Linked DNA regions of Prochlorococcus marinus str. MIT 9515. The protein of the gene in region 1 interacts with the protein of each later gene in a pairwise test. Links are inferred from orthologs where the notes say so. Each region holds a gene or a part of one and is shown on either strand. Other genes may lie near its edges.

The links. Proteins that work in one complex are often made in the same cells at the same time.
Region 2: the proteins of mrdA (region 1) and P9515_RS02415 interact in binary tests that used the Escherichia coli proteins (3 or more experiments, as listed by UniProt). The link is inferred for Prochlorococcus marinus str. MIT 9515 from one-to-one orthologs.

What each region holds. Positions count from the first base shown.
Region 1 is NC_008817.1:45,081-53,464, forward strand. Bases 2,155-5,153 are described here. They hold mrdA (penicillin-binding protein 2), read left to right. Parts: upstream 2,155-2,758; coding sequence 2,759-4,549; downstream 4,550-5,153. Other genes in these bases: P9515_RS00225 (hypothetical protein), read left to right, coding at 2,155-2,483; P9515_RS09555 (hypothetical protein), read left to right, coding at 2,596-2,754; P9515_RS00235 (NAD(P)H-dependent oxidoreductase), read right to left, coding at 4,583-5,107; P9515_RS00240 (diflavin flavoprotein), read right to left, coding at 5,126-5,153. In the rest of the region: P9515_RS00215 (hypothetical protein), read left to right, coding at 1-111; P9515_RS09550 (hypothetical protein), read left to right, coding at 192-335; P9515_RS00220 (PD-(D/E)XK nuclease family protein), read left to right, coding at 1,072-1,788; more of P9515_RS00225, read left to right, coding at 1,875-2,154; more of P9515_RS00240, read right to left, coding at 5,154-6,928; P9515_RS00245 (diflavin flavoprotein), read right to left, coding at 6,946-8,384. UniProt on the Escherichia coli protein: Catalyzes cross-linking of the peptidoglycan cell wall. Responsible for the determination of the rod shape of the cell. Is probably required for lateral peptidoglycan synthesis and maintenance of the correct diameter during lateral and centripetal growth.
Region 2 is NC_008817.1:433,410-440,125, forward strand. Bases 2,864-5,726 are described here. They hold P9515_RS02415 (transglycosylase domain-containing protein), read right to left. Parts: upstream 5,249-5,726; coding sequence 3,479-5,248; downstream 2,864-3,478. Other genes in these bases: P9515_RS02410 (16S rRNA (cytosine(967)-C(5))-methyltransferase), read left to right, coding at 2,864-3,463; chlG (chlorophyll synthase ChlG), read right to left, coding at 5,250-5,726. In the rest of the region: P9515_RS02400 (TIGR03643 family protein), read left to right, coding at 1-162; P9515_RS09295 (DUF2256 domain-containing protein), read left to right, coding at 166-297; P9515_RS02405 (cryptochrome/photolyase family protein), read left to right, coding at 294-1,784; more of P9515_RS02410, read left to right, coding at 2,150-2,863; more of chlG, read right to left, coding at 5,727-6,197; cytochrome b6f subunit PetP, read right to left, coding at 6,207-6,431; imidazole glycerol phosphate synthase subunit HisF, read left to right, coding at 6,491-6,716. UniProt on the Escherichia coli protein: Cell wall formation. Synthesis of cross-linked peptidoglycan from the lipid intermediates.

The sequences.
Region 1 (8,384 bases):
AACGAAACCCCAAAAGAACTTGATAAATGTACTCCTGAGTTTCAAAATTTTTGGGATAAAGAATGTAGAGAACATCCAACTAATCAAAATTGTTTAATTTACTGTGACTGAGTTATTAATTTTTAGTCTTAGTTAAATAAACTCTTCCTAAAAAGAGACTTCAATAATTTTAATCAACAAAAAACTTTTCTTTGAAGAAGGAATTGCTCACTCTTGATTCAATCAAGATACTTCCAACTATGTTTTTCTACTCTTTACCTTGGAATAAATTGATTTTGATATTGAAGGTCACAACTGTTCCAATACTTATAAGTAATAATCCAATCGCAATTTGAGGTGAAGGTAAAATCATATAAAGATTTAATTTCCAATATTTTATCGAACTTAGTTAATTATCGATAAAAGATTGTTTAATTTGAACCAAAAATGACCTATTTAAAATATGATTTTGATATTTATTACGCAGTAGGAAATACGAATTCTTAAAGACAAGAAAGTAAAACTGCTGTAATTATCCATAAAAGGAACTATCAAGTTGGACTTTGATTCAGGCAAGTACGGCAATCATTGATATTAAAAACCAATTTTCAAATATTTATTTATTTTGGAAAAAGAGATAGTTAATAACTATGAGATTTAAGTTAAATATTTTTTATTTTATTAGTAACAACAAAAACCCTTTAAAAAATGATTTCTGACTAATAAACCACATGATTTGCAAGAATTGTTTTTTTTAATAGTATTCACAATGGGCAATTAAGATATGTGACAAGTAAGTAACATTACTCATCCTCTTCCACGAAAAAGAAATATATGTAATAAATTATGCGAGTGTGTAGGAGAGATTTATCTAAAAAAAGTGGAAACAAGGAAACACTCAATTTAGATAAATCAATAAAGACCTCTATTTTTAGAGGTCTTTTTTTTTCTCATCTAGCGTGAATCAATACACAGGTTCAAGTAAATACACATTTGTTTTCCTGGTGAACATTTTGCAAATCATAATATATAAATTCTTTCGAGTGATTTTACAAATATTTTTATAATCTTATTATTGCCTACGAACTAACTATGGATGAAGTTATTAAATTAAGTAGGTCTACTGTTGAAAAATATCTTAATTGCCCTAGATGTTGCGTTCTTGATAAAAAGCATAAAATAAAACCTCCATCTTTACCCTTTACTCTAAATATTGCGGTAGATAATTTATGTAAAAATGAGTTTGATTATTACCGCGATTTGCAGGAACCTCATCCTTTATTTCTTAAGCATAATATTGAAGCTGTTCCTTTTAAACATGAAGATATAGATATTTGGAGAAGTAACTTTAAAGGGATAAGATACAAATCCTTTGAGCATCAGTATGATTTCGGTGGTGCTGTTGATGATGTTTGGCAAAAAAAGAATGGAGAGCTTATTATCGTTGATGTAAAAGCAACGTCACGAAATAATTTTGATTGGTTAGAAACTTTTAATAAATATGATTATGCAAAAGCATATAAAAGACAATTAGAAATGTATCAGTGGTTATTTAGAAAAAATGGTTTCAAAGTTGCAGATGAAGCCTATCTTCTTTATTTCAATGGAAAAAAGAATGAAAAGTTTTTTAATAATCAGTTAAAATTTGATGTCCATTTTATAAAGTTAGATTGTTCCTCATTATGGGTAGAAAGCAAAGTTATTCAAACAGTAAAGCTACTTAGGTCTAATGATTTTCCTCTGCCTTCTCTAAATTGTGAATATTGTAATTATTTAAAAAAGCGTTGGCAATTGTCAAAAATTAATTAATGATATTGTACAAATAATATTATTTGATATTTCTGGAAAATTTTTCAAATAAAGATAATCTTTAAGTAGAGAATAAATTAAAAATTTTGGTTAAACCGAATAGTTCTAATAATAAAATTAGCAACCATTTACAACAAGATATTGTAAAAATTGGAGGCAAAACGATATTTATCAATCCATTTTTATATTGGAGAAGGTTTGATGAAAATACTAATAGATGGTTGCGAGAACCAGGGCAAATGTCAGAAGAGCAAATTCAGCCAAATAGAAATCGGTTTTATCCCGAAATTGACTGGGCTGATTTAAGTCAAGATCAAAAGCTTATCAAAGATGCAAGTATAGAAATGTTTCTTAAGACTCTTGAACTTATAAGTACTTTTCATCCTCAGCTTAATTCCGGACAATTATTAGAAGTTGAGAGGAAAATGGCAATTACAAAAAAGCTACCTTTTGAAAGGTGGGTAAAAAAGTCTTTTGCGAAAAAAGCTAGAGCTGAAGAAAGCGAAAAAAGAAAATTTCAAAGAGATAGATTTATCAGAAGTTGGAAGGAATGGTTAATCCTTGAAAATACTCAACAAGCTCTTCTTCCTATAATTGTAATTATATTTATTTCAGCATTTATTGGCTGGGCGTCTGGTGTTTCAAAGAATAGTTGCAATCCTTATTTTGAACCAAATCTTGATCAGTCAATTTGAAATAATTGATTAAATAGTATTGTCATTCAGACATTAATATTATTTTGATGATTTGTAATTTATTATTTAGGATGATATAAAATGAATTTAGTTTTCATATTAATTTATAAAAATGTTTATGGATAATAAAGATAAAGAACAAGATATATCAAATTCGGAATTGAATAAAGAAAACCGACAAAACGATTATAAGTTTTTAGTTCATAAACTTAAAAGTATTAAGGCAATTATCAATATGTTAGAAAAACATTTTTTAGAGAAAGAGATTTAAATTTTTGGAAAAAAGAAAGTTGAATAATAAGTTTCCTTCATTCAATAGACAGCCTTTAGTTTTCTATTTAATTACTAGTTTATCGTTTATTTTAATATTAATTAGATTAATTTTTTTACAATTATTAAATCATGAGACTTATAAAAAAATGTCTGATGAAAATAGAATTAGGCTAATTGCAACCCAACCAATTAGAGGACGGATAATTGATAAAAATGGATTCATTTTGGCAGATAGCAGGTTAATCTATTCTTTAATAATTAAGCCTCAATACGTTAATGAGAGATTATGGCAGAAATATAAATCAAATATTTCTAAATTATTAAATATTTCATCTGATGCTCTTCAAAAAAAATATTCTGATGGTTTAGAAAATAATCAATTTTCAATAACTCTATTAGATGATTTGAAAGTTGAGCAAGTTATCAAATTTCAAGAAAATGAGAAGATGCTTAATGGTTTAGAAATTTCATCAAAAATAATTAGAAATTATCCATATAAAAATGTTGCTTCTCATGTGATTGGCTATACGCAACCCATAACAGATTCAGAATTTAATATTTTGTCTAAAAAGGGTTACAAATTAAATGATTTAATAGGAAGAACTGGAATTGAGTTTGTATTTGAAGATCATATAAGAGGGGAATGGGGTGGAGAAATGATTGAAGTAAATTCCTCGGGTACATTTACAAAATCTTTAGGGACTAAACCATCAAAACAAGGAAAAGATATTGAATTAACAATTGATTTGAATTTGCAATTAATTGCTGAGGACATGCTTAAAGATAAAAAGGGAGGAGCCATAATAGTTATGGATCCGAGAGATGGTGCAATAATAGTAATGGCTAGCAAACCGAGTTTTGACCTGAATTTCTTTTCAAAAGATTTTAAGCCTCAAAAAGAATATGATGCATTATTTAATTCTCCTGCTAAACCATTATTTAATAGAGCTTTAAACGCATACGACCCAGGTAGTGTTTGGAAAATTGTTACGGCAATCGCTGGTTTAGAAAGTGGAAAGTTCCCTCCTGAAACTTTTTTAGAAACTAAACCTTGTATTACTTATGGAAGTCAGTGTTTTAGAGAACATAATGACTTAGGGTTCGGAACTATAGGATATGAAGATGCTTTACGCGTTTCTAGTAATACTTTTTTTTATCAGATTGGCTATGGCGTAGGGGTAGATGAAATTTATAATGCTTCAAAGAAGCTTGGCTTTGCTTCATTATCTGGAATTGAAATTTCTGAACAAGAAAATATAGGTTTAGTAGCTAGTAGTCAATGGGCTAAAGAAGGAAGAGGATGGGGAGAACCCGGGAGAACCCCTTGGGTTCCAGAGGATATAGCGAGTATGTCTATTGGTCAATTTGTTGTGCAAGTGACACCTATTCAAATAGCTCGTGCATATGCTGCAATTGCAAATGGAGGTTATTTAGTAACCCCTTATTTAGTAAAAAAAGAGGGGCAACCTCTTTCATATCAAAGGCCTATAAAGATTGATATTGATCCAAACAATATTCAAATAGTAAAAAATGGTTTAAGAAAAGTAGTTGAGTCCGGAACAGGAGTTGCTATAAATTATGGAGTCTCTAATTTGCCACCAGTTTCTGGCAAAACCGGTACTGCGGAAGATGGAGAAGGAGGTCCCGATCATGCATGGTTTGTTTGCTTTACTCCTTCAGAAAACAGTGAGTTATTAATAGTTGCTTTTGCACAAAATACTCCTGGAGGAGGTTCTGTTCATGCACTACCTATGGCTAGAGAAATTTTAAAAGTTTGGAATAACAAGAAATAGATATGCAACATCAGAGTTTTTATATAAATTAATTTATAGTTTTAATTTTTTCATTTGTGTTAATCGTTTAATTATATCCTCAACGGTATTTATATCCACTGGTTTACTAAATGATGATAAAAGCTGTCTTCCTAGTACTTGACTTCCTAAGTGGACTAGTTGAATTCGTAATGTTGTTAGCAATTCTAATCCAACTCCACCCGAAAAGGTTGCTATGGCAATTGGTTGACCATTAAATAAATTTCTAAAATCATCTCCTGAGACTGATAGCCATGCAATCAAATTAGATAATATTGGAGGTATTGAACCGTTGTATTCAGGTGCACATATAATCCATTTTTCAATGGTAAAAAGCTTCTCTTTTATTTCTATTATTTCAACTGGGATGTCTTCTTTAGAATGAAATCTTGGATTGAATAATGGAATATCAAAAGTTGTGAGATCTAAAATCTCAGAATTTATTTTAAGTTCATTACTCTTTTCTTGAAATTTTTGGGCAAGTTCTAGATTTTTTCCACAACTAGCTGAAATTATTATTAGATCTTTGGAAGTAGTCATTAGTAAAAATAATTTAGTTTAATAGTTAGCTCCACTCTTCCGGTGATGAACAGCGGTTAGGCAATCTGATTTTAAAATATTCCCATGTAACACCTCAGCATATATTACCCAATGATCACCGCATTCCATTCTTTCTTTGATAGAAGCCTCTAACCATGCTAAAGAATCTGGAATAATTATTTGATTATTTGGTGTTAATTCGATATCTAAGCCTTCAAATCGATCTTCTCCTGGGGAAAAAGGTTTTGTAAATCTTTTTAAAGGTTCCCTGAAATCTTTATCGCTAAGAATATTTAGAGCGAAGGAGTCTCCTATTTGGAGAAGAGACTCTACTGATCTATCTTTTGCTACAGAAATACTTAATCCAGGAGGAGAAAAACTGGCTTGACTAACCCAAGAGGCAAGCATAGCTCCTTTTATATTATTTTCTTTTGTTCCTTTGGAGGCAGTGAGAACGCAAAGTGAACCAAGTACCCTTCCTAAAGCTTGAAATGTTGGATCAGTTTTACTCGATATCATTCCAGTATCAGATTTCCTTATTTTTTGTTTTGCTTTTTTTAAAATTTTTCTTCCAAAATGAGTACCAATTTCCTCAAGCTCTTTAATTTTTGGTTTGTTTGGGCTAAATTTTATTCTTATTGGATCAAAGCTGAATTTAAAGCCACCATCTTTTAATTTTGTTTCAAGTAAATCTATCGCTTCTCCACTCCATCCAAAACTACCGAAAATGCCAACTGGTTTATCTCTATTACCCTCTGATAATAAAGTTCCAAGAGCACTTACTATAGGAGTAGGTGCGTGCCCACCCAATGTAGGGGATCCTATCAGATACCCATCAGCATTTTGTATAGATTGTATAAGTTCATCATTCGATGTGAATTCACAATTAATACTATCAACTTCAACTGCTGTTCTATTTATACCTTTGGCTAAAGCATCACCTATTGAAGCTGTATTACCATATGCACTAGCGTATATTAAGCTAATTTTAGGATTGTTTGTTGAAAGATTTTCTCCCCATCTGATGTAGTCATTCAAAAAGCTTTTTAGGCTATACTCTATTGTTGGACCGTGGAGAGGAGCGATAGTTTTAATTTCTAATTCAGAAATTTTTTCTGCTATCGTAACGATTTGGTTAGACATTGGTGCCATAAGACAATCGTAGAAATGTTTCCTCTCAATTTCTGTACTGATTCGATTTGTCTCTGACCAATCTGTAGTTGCTATGTGAGCAGAAAATATTTTCTCGCTTATAAGTATTTCTTGGTCCGTTTCATAAATTATTAATCCGCCAGGCCATCGTGCAGTTGGAACAGGAATAAGTTCTAGTCCAGTACTTTCTAACTCTAAGTGAAGTTCTTTTTTGATGACATTAAATATGGGTAACTGAACTTCAATGAACTTTGTTGAATTAGGATTTTTTTGATTCCATAGTTCACTTATAAGTTTAAAACCAGGATTTGAACATGTGATGCTTAATTTATTAAATTTGGTACTTATAGCTTTTATGGTTTCAATAATTTTGGGGTTTATATGACCTGTAATGATATGAACTTTGTCTAAATTAAAATTATCAAAAATAGTAGAAATTATTTTAATAATTGTTTTTGAATAGTTTTTTTCAGGTGGATGGATAATGAAAAGTTCGTCATTACTTCTAATTAAAAAAGTATTGAAAGATGTTCCTTTTTCAAGATTAAATTCAAGTTCAAATCTTTCTTTATTGTGATCAAGAAATCTGATACAAGTAATATTATCAGTTATTTCAAATGTTGATAAATTTTTATTTTGTAAAAGTAAACCTTTATTAATTCCTGACATCTTTAACGAATGATTTATTAGTAGTGGTTCGCAACCTTCCTATGATGAACAGCTGTCTTACAGGATAAATCGGATACACTTCCATTCTCAACTATACCGTAAATAATCCAATGATCTGGAGTTTCTAACCGAGAACTTACTTTACAATCTAGAAACGCGAGAGAATCAGAAAGAACAGGACCTCCATTTGCAATGTTGCTAATTACATCAACATCCGCAAATCTATCAGCTCCAGGTGCAAATCTTTTTAAAAAATGTCTAAACATTTTTTGATAGTTATCCTCTCGTAAAATATTCACTACAAAACCCTTCCCAACTTGCATGAAAGATTCAATAGCTCTATCTTTTGCTACCGCAACAGTAATACCAGGCGGGCTGAAACTTGCTTGACTTACCCAGCTTGCCACCATAGCACTTTGTCTAAAAGTTGAGTTCTCTCCTTGACTTGCTGTCACGACATATAAACCACCGCTTAATCTTCCTAAAGCTTTATCCAAATTAGAATCAAGGCTTTTCATTGAGGCAATATTTTTTTTCTTATTGATTAATTGCCCCAAATCAGTTCCAGCTTCTTCAAATTGTTGATAGATAATAGGATCCGGAATATTTCTAACTCTTAGAGGTGAAAAAGCTTCTTTTTGTCCTAGTTCTCTTAATTTATTAGATAATGAATCTATAGGTTCATCATCGCCTCCAAAAGCATCGTAAACAGCTGTAAATTGTTTAGGCTTTAGTGCTGCAAAGAGAGTACCAAGAGATTCCTTTAAATCATTATCAGAATTAACTGGCCAAGTTGGAATTACTACTGCTTTAGATTCAGTAATTAAACCTGTTAATTCTTGAGAATCTGAAGATCTTAAATCGATTAATTGAACCTGAGCATCTGCTTTACTAATGCCGTGAGATATGGCTTGGCTTAGTCGATCACAATAACCATAATCACTTATATAGCAAACAGACACAAATTCATTGCCTTTACTCTTATTAGCGCTCCATTCTAGGTACTTATCTTTCCAAAAATTCACTTGATTATGAAGCAAAGGCCCATGACCAACTGCAATAGTTTTGAGTTCAGGCAACTTATTTATTCTCTTAATAGCTTGCAGAACACTTCTTGCATTTGGTCCCATTAGGCAATCGTAATAAAAACGAAAATCATCATATATTTCTTTTTGATTACTATCAAAAAATTCATCAGAGCAATAATGCAATCCAAAAGCGTCGCATGTATATAAAACATTTGTACCGTGATCGTAGGAGAAAATGGTATCAGGCCAATGTAAATTTGGCGCACTTATAAATTCAATATTATGATTTACTCCACTGGTGGGGTTATCTCCAAGATCTAAATATTGTCCGCTTTTTACTTCTAAACTTTTAAATGGAACATGTATTTGGTCCTCAATAAATTTAAGGGCTAATTTTGAACCGACCACTGTTATGTGAGGATTAAGGC
Region 2 (6,716 bases), 390 kb from region 1 along the record:
CAATTTGGTTTAAAAGAAAATGACGCTATAAAAATTATGAGAAATAACCTTAAACCAAAATCATTTAAAATTTGGAGAAAAAGAGTTTCAGGAAGGAGAACAAAACATATGGAGCTTAAGGATTCGACTAGATTTAAATCTACTCATAAAAGAAAATTATAAATTTTGAAAAATTTACCTAGCAAAACGTGTCCAGTTTGCAATAAGACATTTGATTGGCGCAAAAAATGGAAAGATTGTTGGAAAGATGTTAAATACTGTTCAAATAGATGCAGAAATAGGAAATCACTAGTATGAATCAAATATCAATCATCTTCCCAAATCAACTTTTTAGAGATAGTCCTATCTTAAAATTAAATTGTGAGATCTTAATGATAGAGGATTCCTTGTTTTTTGGAAATGATAAATTTCATAAGTTAATTAATCATAAAAACAAATTAATTTTTCATAAAGCTTCAATGCTCGCATATAAAAAATATTTAGAAAATTTAGGTTATAAAGTTTTTTATATAGACAACAAAAATAATTTTTCCACAGTTGATTATTTATCAAATTACTTAGAAAAAAAATATCAAAAGATAAATATTTATAATCCTCATGATTTTTTAATTATGAAAAGAATAAATAGCTTTGTAAAAGCCAACAAGCTTAAATTACAAATTTTCCAATCCCCAATGTTTATTACTAAAGAAGACTTAAGAGAGTCATTTAGGGTGAATCCCAAAAAACCTTTGATGGGTAGATTTTATGAGAATCAAAGAAAAAGTCAAAATATATTAGTTAATCTTGATGGCTCACCAAAGGGAGGTAAATGGAGTTTTGATGAATTAAATAGAAAAAAATTACCAAAAAAAATAACTATTCCTGAAATTCCAAGATTACCAAAAAATGAGTTTGTAATGCAGGCTGAAAATTTAATTACTGATTTAAATATTGAATTCATCGGGGAAAGTAATCATTTTATATATCCAACTTCTTTTTCTGAAGCAGATAATTGGCTTCATGATTTTTTCGAATCTAGAATTTTTTTATTTGGAGATTATGAAGATGCAATTAGTAAGAAAAAAGTTTTTTTATGGCATAGTTTGCTTTCTCCTCTTTTAAATAGTGGTTTATTAACTCCAAAAGAAGTTATAAATAAGGCATTAACTTTTGCTGAAAAAAATAAAGTTCCTATGAATTCTTTAGAGGGTTTTATTCGTCAAATTGTTGGATGGAGAGAATTTATTTGTCTTGTTTATGAAAAGCATGGTACCAAAATGCGTACTACCAATTTTTGGAATTTTGAGAACAATCCAATGCCTGATGTTTTTTATACAGGAAATACAGGGATTGAGCCAGTAGATATTGTTATAAACAATATTATTAAATACGGTTATTGTCATCATATTGAGAGACTAATGATCGTAGGCAACTTTATGCTTTTATGTCGTATACATCCAGATCAGGTTTATAAATGGTTCATGGAAATGTTTATAGATTCTTATGATTGGGTAATGGTACCCAATGTATATGGGATGAGTCAGTTTAGCGATGGAGGCATCTTTTCAACAAAACCTTATATTTCCAGTTCAAATTATGTAAAAAAAATGTCTGATTATAAAAGTGGATCTTGGTGTTCAATTTGGGATGGATTATTTTGGAAATTCATAAAAGATAATGAAACTTACTTTAGAAAACAATATAGATTGGCGATGTTAACAAGGAATCTAGATAAAATGAGTGACGAAAAGTTAAATGGTCATTTGACAACAGCTGAGGTATTTATAAAGAATCTTTATTAAAGAAACAACCATTTTTGAAAACTTAAGAGAACCTTACATTCTGATGAAAAATTAGATGTAGATGCTAAGTTGGTCCAAATTTAGAAATTAAATGAATATTAACGTTTTTTTTTGAATATAAATTTTAATCTAATTGCTTGAAACTTTCTTATCTAACTTATTTATGAAAAATAATAAAAAAATTAAATTATTATCTAGAGAAAAACTGCACTCTTTAAATATATATTTATTTTTAGGATTTAATTTTACCCTGGTAACTATTCTTGGTTTTATTTTGTTTAATACTACAATTAATAGTTAACTTCAATATTGTCAGTAAATAGTATATTAAATATATATATATTTTTAAATAACTTTAAGACACTTTGGCAACAGGATACCTTCAAAGAAAAGCATCTTGGGAAATTTTATTAAAGGTAAGTTCTGGTATCTATTCAGACCATGCACTTGAGAAGGTACTAAAAAATTATGAGTTTAATTCATTAGATATAGCCTTCATAACTGAATTATCTTTTGGATGTATAAGATATAGAAAATTTCTTGATACTTGGATAGATCACATCTCAAAACTTTCTCATCAAAAACAACCTCCAAAACTAAGATGGCTTTTACATATTGGTTTATATCAATTATTGAAAATGGATAAAATACCTTTTCCTGCCGCTATTTCCTCCACAGTAGAAGTAGCAAAGAGAACTGATTTAAAAGGTTTAGCTGGTACCGTGAATGCAATATTAAGAAATACTGTTAGAAATATAGAAAGAGATAATTGCCCAAAAATATCTACTGACGAAATGGAAAAGTTATCTTGTCTTGAGTCATTGCCATTATGGCTTGTAACTGAAATTGTTAATTGGGTAGGAATAAAAGAAGCTAAAAATATCTTTAAAGCATTTAATAAAAAACCTACGATTGATTTACGAATTAATTCACTGAAAACTAATTTCAATAAAATTTTGAAAGAACTTAATGAATGTAATATTCAGGCAGAGCCTATAAATCAATTAAATAATGGAGTTGCTTTAAATTCAAATCCAAGATCTATAAAAAATCTTCCAGGGTATAAAGATGGCCTATGGGTGGTTCAAGATAGATCTTCTCAATGGGTGGCTCCTCTTTTAAATCCGAAGAAAGGAGAAAAGATTCTGGATGCTTGTTCTGCTCCTGGAAGCAAAACAACTCATTTAGCTGCATTAGTAAATGATGATGCTGAAATTCTAGCTGTTGATAGATCAGAAAAAAGATTGAAAATACTACAGTCAAATTTAGAAAGATTAAATATAAAAAGTGTAAAAACCTTAGAAGCAGATGCCACAACTTTGATTGATATTAAGCCAAATCTCGCATCTTATTTTGATAAGATTTTAATTGATGCTCCTTGCTCAGGAATCGGAACCTTTGCAAGAAATCCAGATACAAGATGGTCTTTAAGTAAAGATAAAATAAATCAATTAATTATTCTTCAGGAAGGATTACTAGACAGTATTTTCCCTCTTTTAAAAAAAAATGGAACTTTAGTTTATTCAACGTGTACAATTTGCCCTGATGAGAATAACTTACTCATTAGAAGATTTTTGTCAAAAAATAAGGAACTTAAATTAGATAGTGAAAGACAAATTTTACCAAGATTTGATAAGCCAGGAGATGGATTCTATGCAGCAACAATATCCTATAAGTAAAACTAAAACTTTTTATTATTGAATTTTTAAATCAAAAATTTTACTTATAAATTTTTTCCAGAAATAAGCTGCATTACCACTTGATAAGTTAGATTTTTTGTTTTCATCAAAACCTATCCAAACTCCAGTAGTAAGATTTTTAATTGAACCAATAAACCAAAGGTCTCTATTCTCATCCGAGGTACCTGTCTTTCCAAATATCCTTTCTCCTTTTATTGAAGCTCCTATCGAAGTTCCTTCTGATACAGATTTCTCAAGTAGATTATTTAAATTTTTGTTTACTTTAGGAGCTAATATTTTCTTATGAACAAATTTGTTTTCCCAAATTAATTCTTGATTTTTTGACTCTATTTTTTCAATAATGCTAGGCTTATAGAGATTTCCATTGCTATTCAAAACTGCATAGGCGTTTGTAATATTTAGAAGGTTATCTCCATAAGATCCAATAGCTAATGGTAGAAATTCTTCAAGCTTTTGTTCATATCCTAGTCCAAATAAATTAGCTAAATTTATAATTTTTTTTAGGCCTATATTATTAGCTATTTTTAATGGAACTATATTAGAAGATTTTTTAAAAGATTCAGTTAAGGATATCTTACCAAGGTAGTTTTCAGAAAAATTGTTTGGACAATAATCTTTCCAGCAAGTAGGAATATCCTCGAATTTATCACTTAACTTTCTACCTTCTATAAGTGCTGCTGCATAAGGAATAATTTTAAAAGTTGAGCCTAAAGGTCTTACTGCTGAAGTGACTCTATTAAATTCGTTTATTGATGGATTTTTGCTGGTGATCATTGTTCTAATTAAACCTGTATTGGATTCAATTGATACCAAAGCTATTTCAATATTATTAGGACCTATATACTTTGAAATATGTTGTCCAATTTCTTGCCAATTTTTGTTGATACTTGATTTGATTTTTAAAAACTTATATTTTTTATGAGTCTTAATAATTTTATTTGCTTCCTCCAAAATATAATTTACTAATAATTTATCGTTAAGATTTTTGTTATCTATTTGATAATTTAATTTAACTTTTTCCTGAAGAGCTGAATCTTTTTCACCTAATGATATGTGGCCATCTAAATACATAGATTCTAAAATTTTATTTCTTTGTTTAATAGCTAAATCAATATTTTCATAAGGTGAATAAATTGAAGGAGCAGGAGCTAAACCTGCTATTAAGGCAACCTCAGATAATGTTAATTCGTTAATAAATTTCCCAAAATAAACTTGAGAGGCCTCATTTACTCCGTAAGCTCCAGATCCTAGGTAAATATTATTTAGATATAATTTTAAAATCTGGGATTTACTGTATTTAAAATCTAGTATTAAGGATATTATCATTTCTTTAATTTTTCGTTGAAAACTTAAATCATTATTTAAAAAAATTAATCTAGCTACTTGCTGCGTAATAGTACTTCCACCCTCCTTAAAGGACCTACTTTGAATATTATTAATCAAGGCTCTTGATAAACCTATTAAATCAATTCCATTATGTTTAAAAAATCTTTTGTCCTCTCCAGAGATAAAAGAATATTTTAGGAAAAATGGTATCGAATTTGTATCATCAAGGACATCAAATTTTCTACTTAATTTGCTTAATATTTTATTATCAGAAGATAATATTTCATAAGAATAGGTTATTGATTTTGAATTATTATTATTTTTAAGTGGATTAGAATTTAAAGTAAACCTAATTAAATTAATTACGGGGAAAAATATACCAAAGAAAATAAATATTGAGGGGGTAATAATAAGATATTTGTATTTTTTTTCATTCACTTTAAGCTACTAAAAAACTATGTCCTATTGCTAAGGCAGTTACTAACATTCCAGTTATTAGGAATGGCTGTGCGCTTGCCTGATATTTGACATCAAATTTTAGCGGGTCTCTTAGTAACCACATATCTTGAAACGTAATTTGAGGAATTACCAGTAAAACTAAAATTACTGATGCTAAATGTTGACCAATAACAATTAATACAATAACCATCGCCAATTGAAAAATATCAATGAGACCAGCACTTATTCGACTAGCATTTTTAATTCCAAATATTACAGGTAATGAATTTAAACCTAGTTTTGAGTCCCCTTCAACACTTTTAAAATCATTTATTACTGCTATGCCTAGCCCAGAAAGACTATAAGCAAGAGTTAGCAATGCAGTAACAATCGTTAATTTCCCAAATAAAGCTTGCCCTGCCCACCAAGGAAGAGCTATGTATGATGCTCCTAAAGCGTAATTTCCTAGCCAGCCATTTTGCTTCAATTTTAAGGGAGGAGCAGAATAGATGTAACTTACGAAAGAACCACCTAAAGCTAGAAGGAGGACAGAAGGAAAACTATGTTTTGCATATAAATCTAGTAAAAAAGAAACAACTAATCCAGAAATAAGTAATACCCAGATTTGTGTTTTCACTTCCTTAATCGAAATTTTTCCAGAGGGGATTGGTCTATTAGGTTCATTAATAGCATCAATATCTCTATCAAAATAATCATTAATAGTTTGTGTATAACCTGCTAAAAGTGGTCCGCTCATAAGCATGCATGCTAGTGAGGCTAAAACGTTGCTTATAGTCCACTGAAAGTTTCCGCTTGCAGCGGCTCCACAGATTACACCCCATATTAAAGGTATCCATGTAATTGGCTTCATCAATTGTATTCGGAGTTTCCAAATACTTGAGGTCTCTGAAGCACCTTTAATGCCTAATAATTGTTTTGGATCATTCACTTTAGCTATTTAACCTTTCTCAATTTCTTCAGGGAAAAACCAATTTTCTTCTCCATTTTGCAATCTAACAGTAATGCCAATACTTCTACCATCAGTCATTTTATATCCAGTTGTTACAACTCTTGGGTTTGATGATATTTGATCAATTAGCTTTGCAGGTAATCTATCTTTAACCTTGTTAATGTTGATTTTAACTTTACTACCAATTTTAGGTAATAATTTTGTTTGAGCCATAAGAGTTAAAATGGAAGCTATTATGCAAGATTAACAGTCTTTGGACAATTTTTTTTAAAATGGTAGCTCTTCGTTTAATTCCTTGTTTAGATGTAGCTAATGGCAGGGTAGTTAAAGGTGTCAATTTTGTAAACCTTAGAGACTCCGGCGATCCTGTTGAATTAGCTTGTAGATACTCAGAAGCAGGGGCGGATGAATTAGTCTTTTTAGATATTAGAGCTAGTGTGGAAAATAGAAAAACATTAGTTGATCTTGTCTCTAGGACTGCGAAATCAGTAAAAATCC